DNA from 3 places in the Bacillus spongiae genome. Region 1 is predicted to be linked to each of the others. Evidence: predicted binding sites of a transcription regulator. Region 1 holds the regulator's gene; each other region holds the start of a gene.

Evidence for each region. The regulator CtsR, encoded in region 1, represses protease genes until heat stress. The targets are predictions, from matches to a motif close to ATGGTCAATAAAGGTCAAACA.
Region 2: a site for CtsR is predicted at 3,469-3,489, ahead of WAK64_RS02430 (ATP-dependent Clp protease ATP-binding subunit). Genes of this name have one in related genera too.
Region 3: a site for CtsR is predicted at 2,781-2,801, ahead of clpP (ATP-dependent Clp endopeptidase proteolytic subunit ClpP). Genes of this name have one in related genera too.

Annotation. Positions count from the first base shown of each region.
Region 1 is NZ_JBBAXC010000021.1:1,248-6,718, forward strand. Features, by position in the region: gene WAK64_RS19100 (hypothetical protein) at 1-197, shown strand, start outside; gene WAK64_RS19105 (Dph6-related ATP pyrophosphatase) at 469-1,167, shown strand; gene WAK64_RS19110 (CtsR family transcriptional regulator) at 1,695-2,156, shown strand; gene WAK64_RS19115 (protein-arginine kinase activator protein McsA) at 2,178-2,714, shown strand; gene WAK64_RS19120 (protein-arginine kinase McsB) at 2,714-3,772, shown strand; gene clpC (ATP-dependent protease ATP-binding subunit ClpC) at 3,789-5,471, shown strand, end outside.
Region 2 is NZ_JBBAXC010000002.1:59,827-65,297, forward strand. Features, by position in the region: gene WAK64_RS02425 (M3 family oligoendopeptidase) at 1-1,132, shown strand, start outside; gene WAK64_RS02430 (ATP-dependent Clp protease ATP-binding subunit) at 1,273-3,396, opposite strand; gene WAK64_RS02435 (YkvI family membrane protein) at 3,725-4,759, shown strand; gene WAK64_RS02440 (CPBP family intramembrane glutamic endopeptidase) at 4,864-5,471, opposite strand, start outside.
Region 3 is NZ_JBBAXC010000008.1:126,356-131,826, reverse strand. Features, by position in the region: gene WAK64_RS11470 (hypothetical protein) at 1-42, shown strand, start outside; gene WAK64_RS11465 (hypothetical protein) at 53-205, opposite strand; gene WAK64_RS11460 (right-handed parallel beta-helix repeat-containing protein) at 687-1,598, shown strand; gene WAK64_RS11455 (hypothetical protein) at 1,992-2,165, opposite strand; tRNA gene WAK64_RS11450 (tRNA-Arg) at 2,561-2,632, opposite strand; gene clpP (ATP-dependent Clp endopeptidase proteolytic subunit ClpP) at 2,874-3,467, shown strand; gene WAK64_RS11440 (HPr family phosphocarrier protein) at 3,580-3,837, opposite strand; gene whiA (DNA-binding protein WhiA) at 3,830-4,813, opposite strand; gene WAK64_RS11430 (gluconeogenesis factor YvcK family protein) at 4,870-5,471, opposite strand, start outside.

The DNA.
Region 1 (5,471 bases):
TTGTTTTTCTGCTTTCTGGGTGTATTGTCGTATATAATGGCTACAAACCTAAAGTAGGGCCAATAGAAAATGGGCCGAATTATCAACATATTTGGTTTCTATTTTATATTTTTTCATTATACGCAACGGCAGCATTTATTAAATCTTTTTTGTTATTTAGAGTAGAAAAAATAGTTCAAAAAATAAATAATAACTAAGCTCCTAATTAAGTAAAAGGATTTGAGCATCAAATAAATAGATTGGTTTTATTGTGGAGTTAGAGTATCGAAAACCAAGTGTAGTATAGAGAAAGAATCTATCCATTTTGAAGAATACTGGCAGAAAAGTATATACCCTATGAAAGGATCATAAGAATTATACGTATGAATGAATTTAGAGGGTCGTTTTTTTTTGTTTCCTAAACACGTTTAAGTTTGCTTGGTTCAAGTATATTTGCAAATAATATTAATAAAATTTTTGGAGGTCCAGATGAAGGTTGTAGTTGGATTTAGCGGTGGAAAGGATTCCACTCTTGCATTATATAAAATACAAAATAATCCTAAATACGAGATTGATTCATTGCTAGTGACGCTTACAGAAGGAGTAAATCGCGTATCTATTCATGGAGTCCGTTATGAATTACTAAAGCTGCAGTCTGAGTCTTTAGGAATTCCATTACGAGAAGTCTGGCTACCACAGGACTGCTCTGATGAAAAGTATCAAGAATTAATGGGAAATGCTGTTACTAAAATGAAGGATGACAAGGTAACTCATATTGCATTTGGGGATATTCACCTACAGGATGTTCGGGAGTATAGAGAAAATATGCTGTTAAAAACGGGAATTTCCACACTCTTCCCTCTTTGGGGTAAACCAGTAGAGGAATTGAGTCATGAATTTATTAATCGTAAGTTTAAAACTGTACTGACGTGTATCGATTTGGATAAATTAGATAGGAGCTTCTCAGGCAGAGTATATGACTGGGAGTTTATAGAGGATTACCCTAAAGAAAAGCATGATATTTGTGGAGAGAATGGAGAATTCCACTCTTTTGTATTTGACGGCCCTAACTTTAAATTCCCAATAAAATATAAATTAGGTGAACAGAAAGTAACACCTGACTATTTTACTCAAAAGGACCGGTTTCTTTATATTGACCTAATCCCAATTAATTCATCAAATGAATAGAAAAAATAGAAAAATAATAAAGGTTGCCAAAGCTCCTCTTTATTTATACATCCATATGTAAGCTTGAGAAATACGGATTAGAGGCTCTCATGGAAAATTTAGATTTTTTAAATTCAAATATTATGCTATCTGAAACGTATAATGATAATCAGGCTAACCAGAACTATAATAATATAACTTAGAAAGAGCGCAGTAATAAAAACGCGCTTTTTTGTTTAGGTCCAAATAAATACTATAGTTTAACGGAATTGAATATCGAAAGAAATCATTGTTCATTCGTTGTAGAACGGATGTTTGTTATGAATTTAAATTGAGCCCAAGAAAGATAGGGAAAATAAAGCTTCGAGCTACTCTCTGCTTCACAATAAAGAAAGGTTTAAAAACAGTCATAGGCGTTAAAGATAATGGTGACATCAACGAATTATACATATCCTCAATTGTTGTGAAGTGAACTATTTGTCACGGAAAAGGAATGTGTAGTATAATTAAAGTCAAATATAGTCAAAGTCAGAAAAGGAGGAGGTTTGTTGAGAAATATATCAGATATAATTGAACACTATTTAAAGCAGGTTCTTCAAAAGAGTGAGTCGGATATCGTAGAGATAAAACGAAGTGAGATAGCGCATAAATTTCAATGTGTTCCTTCTCAAATCAATTATGTGATAAATACTCGATTTACAATAGAGAGGGGCTATTTAGTCGAAAGTAAACGAGGTGGTGGTGGTTTTATTCGAATTGCAAAGGTGCAAACACATGATAAAGCACACCTTATTGACCAAATTCTTTCAATGCTTGGAAATACGGTTTCTCAAGCAAGCTCAGAAAATGTAATTGTTCGCTTAATTGAAGAAGGAGCTATTTCAGAGCGAGAAGCTAAAATAATGCTTAGTGTGATGGATCGTTCCGTTATATATATAGATCTTCCTGTTCGTGATGAACTAAGAGCACGGATGTTAAAAAGTATGTTAATGACGTTAAAATACAAATAATTAAGAAAGAGAGGGAAGCACATGATTTGTCAGGAGTGTGGAGAAAAGCCTGCAACGCTTCATTTTACAAAAGTGATTAACGGGGAAAAAAATGAAATTCACTTATGTCAAAAGTGTGCTCAAGAGAAACAGGAATCTTTGTTTTTTAATGAAGGAGATATGTTCTCTGTCAATAATTTAGTTTCCGGTTTACTGAATATGACCACTTTCCCAAAACATAACCAATCAGTGGATCCCCGTACAGTTCAATGTGAAAACTGTCATATGACGTATGAACAATTTGTAAAAGTAGGTAAATTTGGCTGTCACCATTGCTATCAAACATTTAGTGAAAAGTTAGTGCCAATTTTAAAGAGGCTGCATAGTGGAAATCTGACTCATAACGGAAAGGTTCCAAAACGCCAGGGTGGTGCAATTCACTTAAAGAAAAAAGTGAATCAATTACGTCAAACGCTTCAAGAGCATATTGCTAATGAGGAATTTGAAAAAGCAGCAGAGCTCCGCGATGAAATTCGTTCCCTTGAAAAAACGCAAATTCAAAAGAGGGGGGATGCCTAATGTCATTAGAGCAATTTATGAGTAAAGCTGTAAGCTCTTGGATGAGTTCAGAAGGACCTTCTTCGGATATTGTTTTAAGCACGCGTATCCGACTTGCTCGTAATGTCACCTCCTATCGCTTTCCTACACTTTATAGTTCTCAAGATGCAAAGGCAATTGTGGACATGGTGGAAGAGATGAATAGTAACAGTCATCATGAAGTGGAATTATTTAAAATTAACGAACTTCAGCCATTACAAAAAAAGGTGTTAGTTGAAAAACACTTAATTAGTCCCCAGCTTGCTGAACATTCTCGTTTTGGTGCAGTAATATTAACTGAACAAGAAGATGTTAGTATCATGATTAATGAGGAAGATCATCTTCGAATTCAGTGTCTATTCCCCGGACTTCAGTTGAAGGAAGCTCTACATAAAGCCAATGAGATAGATGATTGGATGGAAGCAAGGTTGGATTTTGCATATGATGAAGAGAAGGGATACTTAACAAGTTGTCCGACGAATGTTGGAACTGGCTTAAGAGCGTCCGTAATGATGCATTTACCAGGTCTCTACCTTACACAACAGATGAATCGATTGGTTCCAGCTATTAACCAACTAGGATTAGTGGTGAGAGGGATTTACGGCGAGGGGAGCGAGGCGTTAGGGAATATTTTTCAAATATCTAACCAAATGACGCTAGGTAAATCAGAAGAAGAGATTATTGAAGATCTTCTAGGAGTAGTGAAACAAATCATTTCTCAAGAGCAATCTGCCCGTGAAGCATTAGTTAAGACTTCAGACATACAATTAGAAGACAGAGTATATCGTTCGTATGGTGTGTTAACGAATAGCCGAATTATTCATACTAAAGAAGCTGCTCAATGTTTATCCGATGTTAGACTAGGGATTGATTTAGGCTATATTTCAAATATATCCAGAAATATTTTGAATGAGTTAATGATTTTAACTCAACCAGGTTTTTTACAGCAATATGCAGGAGGCCCTTTAAGTACGGAAGAAAGGGATATAAGACGGGCGACATTGATTCGGGAACGTTTACAGTTAGAAAAAGATAATTGATTGGAGGATGGTCTAAATGATGTTTGGAAGATTTACAGAAAGAGCGCAGAAAGTACTTGCTTTAGCACAGGAAGAGGCAATTCGATTATCTCATAGTAATATTGGAACCGAGCACATTTTGTTAGGGCTTGTTAGAGAGGGAGAAGGAATTGCTGCCAAAGCATTAAATGGCTTAGGATTAAGTTCAGAAAAGATACAAAAAGAAGTAGAAAATTTAATCGGTAAAGGCAAAGAAAAAAATCAAAACATACATTATACTCCTCGTGCAAAAAAAGTGATTGAATTATCGATGGACGAAGCGAGAAAGCTAGGCCATTCCTACGTTGGAACGGAACATATTTTATTAGGGTTAATCCGTGAAGGTGAAGGAGTAGCAGCGAGAGTATTGAATAATCTTGGGGTAAGTTTAAATAAAGCGAGACAACAAGTACTACAACTTCTCGGCAGTAATGAGTCTAACGGTCACCAAACAGGAGGGGGAAATGCAAATACACCAACGCTCGATAGTTTAGCAAGGGACTTAACGGCTGTTGCCCGTGAAGGAAGTCTTGACCCGGTGATAGGGAGAAGTAAAGAAATTCAGCGAGTAATTGAAGTATTGAGTCGACGAACAAAAAATAACCCCGTTTTAATTGGAGAGCCTGGGGTAGGGAAAACGGCAATTGCAGAAGGGTTAGCACAACAAATCATCAATAATGAAGTACCGGAAATCCTAAGAGAGAAACGTGTGATGACTCTTGATATGGGAACAGTGGTTGCTGGAACTAAATATCGTGGGGAATTTGAGGATCGCTTAAAGAAAGTGATGGATGAAATTCGACAAGCTGGAAACATTATATTGTTTATCGATGAACTGCACACCTTGATTGGTGCTGGAGGAGCGGAAGGAGCTATCGATGCTTCTAACATTTTAAAGCCTTCGCTTGCTCGAGGTGAATTGCAATGCATTGGTGCTACTACTTTAGATGAATATCGAAAATATATTGAAAAGGATGCGGCATTAGAAAGACGTTTCCAACCGATTCAAGTAGATGAACCAACAACAGAAGAGTCTGTTCAAATATTAAAAGGACTTCGGGATCGCTATGAAGCACATCACCGAGTATCCATAACGGATGCTGCTATTGAAGCCGCGGTTAAGTTTTCGGATCGTTACATTTCAGATCGTTTCCTTCCTGATAAAGCAATCGACTTGATTGATGAAGCAGGTTCTAAAGTCCGTTTACGTTCTTATACAACACCTCCAAACTTAAAAGAGCTTGAATCGAAGTTGGAGGAAATCAGGAAAGAAAAAGATGCATCCGTTCAAAGTCAAGAATTTGAAAAAGCAGCAAGTTTACGTGATACCGAGCAACGTCTTCGTGAAGAACTAGAAGAAACAAAGAAAAATTGGAAACAAAAGCAGGGACAAGAAAATACTGAAGTCACAGTAGAGGATATTGCGACGGTTGTATCGAATTGGACAGGAGTACCTGTTTCAAAGTTAGCTCAGACAGAGACTGAAAAGCTTCTTAATTTAGAAGAGCTTCTCCATTCTCGTGTAATTGGCCAAAATGAAGCAGTGGTAGCTGTATCAAAAGCTGTACGACGGGCTCGAGCGGGTTTAAAGGATCCTAAACGTCCAATTGGTTCTTTTATATTCCTAGGCCCAACGGGTGTAGGGAAGACTGAATTGGCTCGTGCGTTAGCGGAAGCGATG
Region 2 (5,471 bases), on a different contig from region 1:
CGAATCTAAAATAGATTCTCTATTTGATGAGTTGGTAAAAATTAGACATCAAATTGCTACTACACTCGGTTACCAAAACTTTGTTGAATTAGGATATTACAGAATGGCAAGAACAGATTATTCTCCTAAAATGGTCGAAAAATTCCGTAATGAGGTTCATCATCATGTTGTCCCGCTCGTCTCGGCCTTAAAGGGGAGACAACAAAAGCGAATTGGTGTCAATAAACTGAAATATTATGATGAACATTATAAGTTTAAATCAGGAAATGCTGATCCAAAAGGGCCACCTAAGTGGATTATAGAGAAGGGAAGAAAGATGTATAACGAATTGTCTAAAGAGACAAGCGAATTCTTCAATTTTATGATTGATAACGATTTAATGGATTTAGAAGCAAAAAAAGGGAAAGCAATGGGAGGATACTGTACGTATATAGAGAACTATAAAGCACCGTTTATTTTTTCGAATTTTAACGGAACAGCTGGAGATATAGATGTTTTAACTCATGAAGCAGGTCATGCGTTTCAAGTGTATTGTAGTAGGGACGTTAACATACCAGAATATATTTGGCCAACGTATGAAGCGTGTGAAATTCATTCAATGAGTATGGAGTTTTTAACGTGGCCTTGGATGGAACTATTTTTTGAAGAGGAAACAGATAAATACAAATATACACATTTGAGTGAAGCTTTAATCTTTATACCATATGGCGTAGCCGTAGATGAGTTCCAGCACTTTGTTTATGAAAACCCAACTGTCACACCATTAGAACGGAAGTTAAAGTGGCGTGAGATTGAAAAGAAATATTTACCTCATAGAGATTATGATGGGGAAGAATATCTAGAGAATGGTGGATTTTGGCATCGTCAAGGTCATATATTTAATTCACCATTTTATTATATTGACTATACATTAGCGCAAGTATGTGCATTTCAATTTTGGAAGTTATCTCAAGAGAACCAACAAGATGCGTGGGAAAAATATTTATATCTTTGCAAGCTAGGAGGAAGATATTCCTTCACAGATCTTTTAGAAAAAACTAGCTTATTATCACCATTTGATGAAGGAAATATGACAACCGTAATTAAACCAATTGAGGATTGGTTAAGAACAGTGAATGATGATACACTTTAAAGTGACAATTCTAATAGGATAAATAGAAAAGCGCTAGGAGATGGTAATCTCCTAGCGCTTTTCTTATTGTTCATTAACAAATCAATATTCATTTATTAATGAGTATAAATCGCTGCTTGCATTAAGGTAAATTGAGTAGATTATTGAGTCTGAATGACAATTTTATTATTTTCGACGGATGCTGATAATGTCTTAACATTCGGTTCTTCTAAAATAATATCGACAATTTGATCTTCAAGCTCTTGCTGAATGACTCTTCTTAAGGGGCGAGCGCCAAAAGCTGGGTCAAAGCCGTCAGTCACTAGTTGTTGTTTCACCTCATGACTTAATTCAAGCTTAATTTTTTGTTCATCTAAAGATAAGTAAACATCTGATAGCATCAGGTCAACAATTTGTAGTAGATCTTCATTACCAAGAGATTTAAATTCAATCACAGAGTCTAAGCGGTTTAGAAATTCAGGTTTAAAATACATTTTTATAGAATCGATTATGTTGGATTCCTGATAATCCTCTTTACCGAAACCTACCGTTATTCTTTTTTCGCTTTGGCCGGCATTACTTGTCATAATAATGACGGTTTCCTTAAAGCTAACGGTTTTTCCTTGACTATCTGTTAATCGTCCATCTTCTAATATTTGTAAGAAAAGATGTTGAACATCTGGGTGAGCTTTTTCAATTTCATCTAAGAGAATAATACTATATGGGTTTCGACGAACTTTTTCTGTTAGTTGACCAGCTTCCTCATGTCCTACATAACCAGGAGGAGAGCCAATAATTTTAGAAATAGAATGTCTTTCCATATACTCACTCATGTCTAAACGAATCATGCTCTCTTTTGTGCCAAATAATTCCTCCGCTAATGATTTGGTTAACTCTGTTTTACCGACACCTGTTGGACCGACAAAGAGAAACGATCCAATTGGACGATTATGTCTCTTAAATCCTGTACGACTTCGACGAATAGCTTTAGATACTTTAGAAACGGCCTCAGATTGACCAATCACCTTTTTCTGTAAATTTCCTTCTAGGAGCTTTACACGTAACTTTTCATCTTGATGTAGTTTAGTAACGGGAATACCTGTTTTCTCCTCAATAATAGATTGAATGTGCTGAATGTCTACTGTGACTTTAGTATTGTCATTCCTGTCATTTGATGAAAGTCTCTTCTCTAACTGTAATTCTTCATCACGTAATTTGGCTGCCCGTTCATATTTTTCCTGTTTTAATGCATCCTCTTTTTCTTTATGAATTACATTTAATCGTTCACGTAATTGAGAATGGTCACTTTCACTCAAGGAAAGATTTAATTTTGATCCCACTTGGTCCAATAAATCTATTGCTTTATCTGGCAGATAGCGATCCTGAATATAGCGGTGGGAAAGCTCAACACATGCTTTGAGAGCTTCATCTGTATAGTTTACACTGTGAAATTCTTCGTATTTTTCTTTTAGCCCTTTCAGAATAATGAAGGCTTCTTCAAGAGAAGGTTCCTTCACCATTACAGGTTGAAATCTTCTTTCTAAGGCTGCATCTTTTTCAATTTGTCTATACTCTTTTAATGTTGTAGCCCCTACAAGCTGTAATTCACCACGTGCAAGGGCAGGTTTTAAAATATTACCTGCATCCATGCTACCTTCCGCAGAGCCAGCTCCAACCACTAAATGTAATTCATCTATAAAGAGGATAATATTTTTCTTTTGCTGAAGTTCAGAAATCAGTTTTTTCATCCGCTCCTCAAATTGTCCTCTAATGCCTGTGTTAGCAACTAATGAAGCAACATCTAACAAATAGACTTGCTTGTTTTTTAGTTTTATAGGTACGTCACCTGTGGCAATTTTAGAAGCAAGCCCTTCTGCAATGGCTGTTTTCCCAACACCAGGTTCACCAATTAAGACAGGGTTATTCTTATTGCGTCGATTTAATATTTCGATTACTTGTTGAATTTCTTTATCTCTTCCGATTACAGGATCAATTAATCCAGTTTTTGCAATGCTAGTTAAATTACGACCAAATTGGTCCAGAAAACTGTTTTCTGTTTGTTTTTTAGTAGCTCTCGATGTATTTTGTTGGTTCATTTCATTTAACCAATCATTCATTGAGAAACTATTCATAGATGGGGGTGTTTGGCCATTAAAAGTAGCTCCTAAATTGCTTTTTTGTTGTTCATAGCATGAGTGACATAGTATTGCCTCTGATGTATTGCCGTTCAAATTAAAAGAAAGTTTAATACTCGCTTGATTTTGATTACATTGTTGACATTTCATAATTTGTCTCCTCCTTTAAAAATAAAGTTCTCAGTTTGACTTTGACTTTCTTTGACTAATTTCTTTTATTATAATTTGACCTTTCTTGACTTTCAAGTAGTTTGCCTTGAGAATTAGTCGCTTGAGTTAAAGAAGAGACAAAATGGTACATCCATAATTAGGATATGAAATGTAGCTTCCTTTAAAATAAACGAATTTCATTGTTTAGGGATTTAATGATGGAAGTCATAAAAATCATGACAAGCTATAATTTGTAGTTAAAAACACTTCTGTTTCCCCATGCTTGGACATAAGTTGTAATAAGTAAGAAGGGAGAAGTGGTAGGTCAGTGAAAAATTGGAATCAAGCTTTTCAATTGGCAGCTGTTTATGTAGGAACTGTGGTAGGCGCTGGTTTTGCCACTGGCAAAGAGATTGTTGAGTTCTTTACACGTTTTGGTTTTATTGGCTTTATTAGTATTTTAATGAGCGGGTATTTATTTATCATTATGGGATCTAAAATGATGATAAAAGCACAAGAAATAAATGCAAAATCATTTGAAGATTTTCAAACTTACTTATTTGGACCTTTTTTCGGTAAGGTGATGAACGGCCTCGTTTTACTTATGCTTTTGGGAGTAACCTCTGTAATGCTTTCAGGTGCAGGTGCGGTGTTTGAGGAACAACTTTACTTGCCGAAAACATTAGGAATTGGATTAACTATTTTATTAGGATATATCGTGATCCTTGTTGGAACAAAGGGTCTTTTTATGGTGAACTCATTTGTTGTACCAATCATGATTATCTTTAATTTTTTAATCATGATAAAATCTGTCACTACAGACGGGTTTATAGGTGAATTTATGTGGATTCCTCATGCAGAAGATGGGTGGAAAGTGGTGGTGGCACCTTTCTCCTACACAGCATTTAATTTAGCAATGGCACAGGCTGTCCTTGTTCCTATAGCTGCTCAAATAAAGGATCGTACCACTATTCGTTTAGGTGGACTAATTGGAGGTGCATTCTTAACGTTAATTCTTTTATCTATACATTTTACACTGATAATGCTTCCAAATTTAGAAACGTATGAAATTCCGATGGCAGCAGTTATGCAATTGATTGGAGGGGGATTTTATTGGCTCTACGTAGTGATTATTTATGGAGAAATCTTCACGTCAGTAATAGGTGGTGTCTTTGGTTTAGAACAACAGGCGATGACTCATGTTAAGATAAACCGTTCTGTAGTCTTACTCATTTTATTTGCCACGATGTATATAATTAGTCGAGTTGATTATAGTGAACTGCTTTCCTATTTATACCCATTATTCGGAAATGTTAGTTTGATTTTTATCGTATTGTTATGGATGAAAAAGGAAAGTGGATAAATGAAAGCCAAACCTCGAGGGTAGTACACTTCTGTTGAAGTAAAACTTTAAGCAACGATGATCGGAAATAGCTGCTTAAAGTTTTACAATGAAGGCTTCAGCTCTTATAGAGGAAGCAAGATAATAAAGAATAAAATAAAGACTATATGAGAAACAATGACAAGTCGCAAGCTTTCTTTCCACTTGTAAAGAAGTCCCCAGAATAGTCCTGCTACAAAGGCAGCGAGCATCCATATAGGTTGAGAGCTATAGTAAAAAATGGAAGCGTAAGCAATGCTGGAAATAAAGATAGCCATAAAACTGTTCATTTTACTTGCAAGCCTTCTTTGAAAAAAACCACGCCAAAATACTTCTTCACCTGGAATTAAAATAAATAATAACACTAAATAATGCCAAAAGAATTCAGGTGAATAATTTCCATATAATTTATTTACGTCCTTTTCTACTGAGGAAGAGAATAGAACTAAGAGAGAAAATCCAATTTTAAATATTCCGTATAGTAGTAAACCTGAAAGGATTCCGTAGAGGTAATCCTTCTTTTTATCGCTTTGACTTTTAGGAATATGATAAAAAAGCGTAAACGTTACTAAAAATAAAATAGCGGCTGTATACATATACCAAAAGATATCTTTATCAATAAACGTAAAATATAAAAGTATGTGTGCAAATAGTAAGCTAACAAGGAGAGGTAGTTCCTTATTAAAGCGTTTCA
Region 3 (5,471 bases), on a different contig from region 1:
AGTTATTTCGCTAACCTTCCGTTAAGGAATTCGAATATTTAGTACAAGGACACTAAGCTAGTTGAAATAACTGCAAGGTATTAGGCTCACTCTCTGGTATTATAAAAGATTGATTTAGTGTCGAAACTCCAGTACCACCAGCTTGAATTAACATCACCATCATCATCAACATACAGCATGTTGCCATCAAGGTAAGTGTTTTCATAGTCGTCACCTTCTTTCTCAGCTATAGCTATACTAGAGTATATGATAGATAAACTAGTTTAGCTTGGACTCTATCGGCAGAAAATTGGAAATTAATGTCAAATTAACTATCGTAGTGACTAAGAGGAGGAAGTATTCCATTTCGATAACTTTGTTAGAACCGCTATGTAAACTTCACTTCACTACGTATCTAAATTTTTCCCCATCATTACGTATAACAACATATTAGGGTAAAATGCAGGTTGAAGAAAGCGAAAACGACTGATGGAATCGTCTTTTTCAACTACTTCACCGCAAATCCACTAATTTGTCACTTCACCTGTCACCTATAAACTCTCCGATCCAATAATTGCTGCCATACTAGCCTACAAGAAACGAATCAACATCAATAGTTAAACGTACATTTATCCGCATAGTACAAGCCGTTTTAGCGCTCTTTTCATATACTCTAGTAACGCTAATTGTGAAGGGAGGTATACGATATGGTATTACGACTTGTACCAACGGATTTTCTAACGGTGCAGGCTGCAATTGATGCTTCAAGTTCGGGGGATAGTATAAAGATTTTAGCTGGGAAGTTTGACGGGTTTGAAGTAGATGTCGACAATTTAAAAATTTTCGGTTGTGGCATTGGTCGGACGATTATTGAAGGTGCTCCAGCGCAGGGAAGTGATGACGGTGTGGTTGTAATTTCTGACAGAATTACATTACAAGATTTCACTATCCAAGGGTTTCCAGATGAGGGAGTTCGAATCAATACTAATTTCAATGTTTTAAAGAATATTGAGTCAAAACTTAATATAGGTAGTGGTATACAGTTAATTGGAGACAACAATTTAATTATTGAGTGTTCTATCTTGATGAATAGAGATGATGGATTTAATATCTCTCCTGGGCAAAACAATTGTATATTAAAATGTGAAAGTAATGTAAATGACGGTACTGGTTATTCATTTTCTAATGTGAATAATAAGCTTCTATTAAGTACAGCTAAGGAAAACATAGATGATGGTTTATTAATTAATGATTCATTTAATACAATTATCGGAAACATATCAAATAAAAATAATGCACGAGGAATTCTAGTTGGGGCTGGTGATGGTAATAATAACATTATTAAGAATTTAACTTGCAATAACAGTGGAAGTGGAATTGAAATTGAAGATGGGGCTTTTGTAAACGCCATCGACTCTAACATCGCTCGAAACAACGGTACTGATGTCACTGACGCAGGTATTTTAATTGAAGATAGCGCAGCTGACAACACCATTCGTTTCAACGAAGCGAAAAATAACTTCGAATTTGACATCGAAGCCATTCCACCTGCTGATACTGCTAATACATTCGACGGCAACAAATGCGGAAATAGCTCTCCGCCTGGACTGTGTACCTAAACGAACAGTAGGTGTGTCAACTCGACGCGCCCCTCACCCTATTCTCACTTTAATTCCACCACTACTCGACTGCGCTTAAAACAATCGAAACGGATATTCACCGTCTAATCCATACCGTTTCTCAGCGATTATCAGCACGTGTGGCACCGATACGCCAAGAACACCACGGCTATATAAATCGATATAACGATCCATCTTTTCCCGCATCTGCTTTTCCGAGTAGATGCTTTTTGTACTTCGATAAGGAACGGAGTGCGTCGAAACAAGCAATACACGTCGGGCTCAGCCGTTCCTTTGCTGGTGTTCAATTAATTGCTCAATATGTGGCGTTTTAATATGCCTCATATCTTTAAGAGATATATCTAACTCCAGGAAAATCTTTTTAATTTGTTTTTAATCCTTATCGTAATACTTAACAGTGTAAGTCGATAAACCACGTATACGGCAATGCCTAAAAAATCCTTCTACCACTTCATCAAAGTTGGAAGTGTTGTTAGGTTCTTCCGGAATTAATTCTTGTAGAGTTCGTTTTGCCTTAACATTCTTAATTTCATTTCTTCGCTTCATACTACTGTCACCTATACCGTTTATTTCGTAAAACAGGTACTTAGTTACGTGGTACATTTCGTGTTATTCTTTAAAAATTTATACCTACGAAAACAACAAAGTTCATTCGCCCTATTCGCACCTTTATTCCGCTACTATTGGCGACATTTTTCGGCTATTCTTCATTCCACGAACAAATAAAACTCCGTTAACGACTGCGGTTGAAACAAAACCTTCCCGTCCAGTACATTCGCCACCTTCAGTAGTCTGCTGTCATTCATATCGATATAACGATTCATAGTATCATTCGTTAATTTTATCATTCGTTAAATTTCTTCAAGTTGTTCACCTAAAAAAACAAAAAAGCTCATACGCAACAATAGCGTATGAGCTTTTAATATAACGTTTTTTGAGTACGCCCTCGAAGGGAATCGAACCCCTATTTCAAGAACCGGAATCTTACGTGTTATCCATTACACTACGAGGGCATATAATAATATGGTACGACAATATATTATAAATGACAGATCGTAATTACGCAATAGCTTTTATTTGTTTTAAAAGAAGGTGAAGTGGGTAAGATGGAAAAGGTAACGTGTATCTCGTTTGGATAGATTTACATAACTCAGTACATTACGTTTGACCTTTATTGACCATCGGTGTATGATTACATTACATAAACAAAATTATACAGGAAATCCTGTAATACATTAAAAGGAGGAAGTAAGAATGAACTTAATTCCTACAGTTATTGAACAAACAAACCGTGGTGAGCGTGCTTATGATATTTATTCACGCTTATTAAAAGACCGTATTATTATGTTGGGTAGTGCCATTGATGACAATGTTGCCAACTCCATCGTCTCTCAGCTATTGTTCCTTGAAGCTGAAAATCCAGAAAAAGACATTTCCATTTACATCAACTCTCCTGGTGGAAGCATTACAGCAGGTATGGCGATTTATGACACTATGCAATTTATTAAGCCAAAAGTACAAACCATCTGCATTGGGATGGCTGCTTCTATGGGCGCATTTTTACTTGCTGCGGGTGAAAAAGGACATCGCTACGCACTTCCAAACAGTGAAGTCATGATTCACCAACCATTAGGTGGTGCTCAAGGTCAAGCGACTGAAATTGAAATTGCTGCAAAACGCATTCTTTTCCTACGTGAAAAACTAAATTCTATTTTAGCAGAACGTACTGGTCAAGATATTGAGGTAATTAGCCGAGATACAGACCGTGATAATTTCATGACAGCTGAGCGCGCACTAGAATATGGTTTAATTGACAAAATCATGACTAGACACGAAGAACAGAAATAAATGGATCCATTAAACGGAGTATTCACTTTCACTAAGTGGGTACTCTTTTTTTAGGTTGATTACTAAGAAAAACTCACATACTTAGCAGGTATGTGAGTTTTTCTCTAAGATATTAACCTTCATTTGATACAAATTCAACCAATGCTTCAATTACTTCATTTTCATCATTACCTTCAGCAATAAGGGTTACAATAGCACCTGAGTTAACCGCTAAGCTCATCAAGCCCATAATACTTTTCGCATTCACTTTCTTCCCATTTTTCTCAAGAAAGACTTCTGAAGAAAAACGATTTGCTTCCTGAACAAATAGTGCAGCAGGTCTTGCTTGTAAACCTGTTTTAAGCTTTACTTCTACTTTTTTTTCAACCATGTACCCTTCTCCCCTTTTTCATTTCATTTTTTAGTGACACTGATTCACCAGCACGCAATTTTTCAGCAATTTGATCAATTTTACGTAAACGATGATTCACACCTGATTTACTTACCGCTCCACCTGATACCATTTCACCTAGCTCTTTTAATGTTACGTCTTGGTACGCTACACGAAGTTCGGCGATTTCCCTAAGCTTATCTTGTAAAACGTTAAGACCAACTGTTTCTTCAATATAGCGTATATTTTCAACTTGCCGCAATGCAGCTCCAATTGTTTTATTTAAGTTGGCTGTTTCACAATTAACAAGGCGGTTAACGGAATTTCTCATATCACGTACAATTCTAACGTCTTCAAATCGCATAAGTGCATTATGTGCCCCAATGATATTTAATAATTCGGTAATCTTTTCTGCCTCTTTTAAATAGGTAATGAACCCTTTCTTCCGCTCTAATGTTTTACTATTCAGACCGAAATCATTCATTAAGCTTGAAAGTGCTTGGTTATGTTCTTCATAAAGAGAAAAAATCTCTAAATGATATGAAGAAGTTTCCGGATTATTAACAGAACCCCCAGCAAGAAATGCCCCTCTTAAGTAGCTACGTTTACAACATTTCTTCTTAACAAGTTCATTCGAGATATTATAAACAAAGGAAAATCCTTCTTTCAAAATCATTAAATCTTCTAAAATTTGTTTTGCTCCTTCGTTTAACCGAACGATGTATACATTATTCTTTTTTAGCCTCATTTTTTTTCGAACGAGTAGCTCAACTGGAAGATCATATATCTTCTTAATTAACGTATATATTCTTCTAGCAATCGCCGCATTCTCTGTTTGAATATTTACAATTAATGTACGATTGGAGAAGGATAGGGAGCCATTCATTCGAATGAGCGCGGACAATTCCGCTTTTGCACAGCAATCTTTCACTTCTAAATTCGTTAGTTCTTTTTTCGTTTCGGATGCAAACGACATACCCTACACCCCCTGGACAAACGGTTGCATAACGTCATTCTAACAAAGAATTATTATTAATTATGCTTCTCGTCTTCTAATAATGAATAAATTATTTTTGCCACTTCGTCTGTATTATGACGAATGGTATGTTCTCCTTCAAATGAAAGGATGCTTTCACTTAACACGTCAAGACCGAGCTCTACTAATTGTTCAATATCAAACACAACTGGCTTAGCTAACTCTTCTTTATATTTTTCCTGAACAGCCTGAGGGACTTCTTCATTGTTTACTAATATTATATCAAGAAAGCTAGACTTCATGTGGTCATAAATCGCTTTTACATGATCACTCGCTGTAAAATCAAGCGTTTCTCCAGCTTGTGTCATAATGTTACATATATAAAGCTTCTTTGCACTTGCTTTGCTTACTTCCTCGCCAATCTGTGGTACGAGGAGATTAGGTAATAGGCTTGTATACAAGCTCCCTGGACCTATTATGATTAAATCAGCTTCTTTAATTGCTGTAATTGTTTCTGGAAGAGGGTCTAGACTGTTTGGAGTTAGAAAGACCTTTTTAATTTTCTTCCCGGAATATGGAATCTTTGATTCTCCAGATACAATAGTACCATCCTCCATTTCAGCGTGAAGCACCACACTTTGGTTAGCTGCAGGAAGAA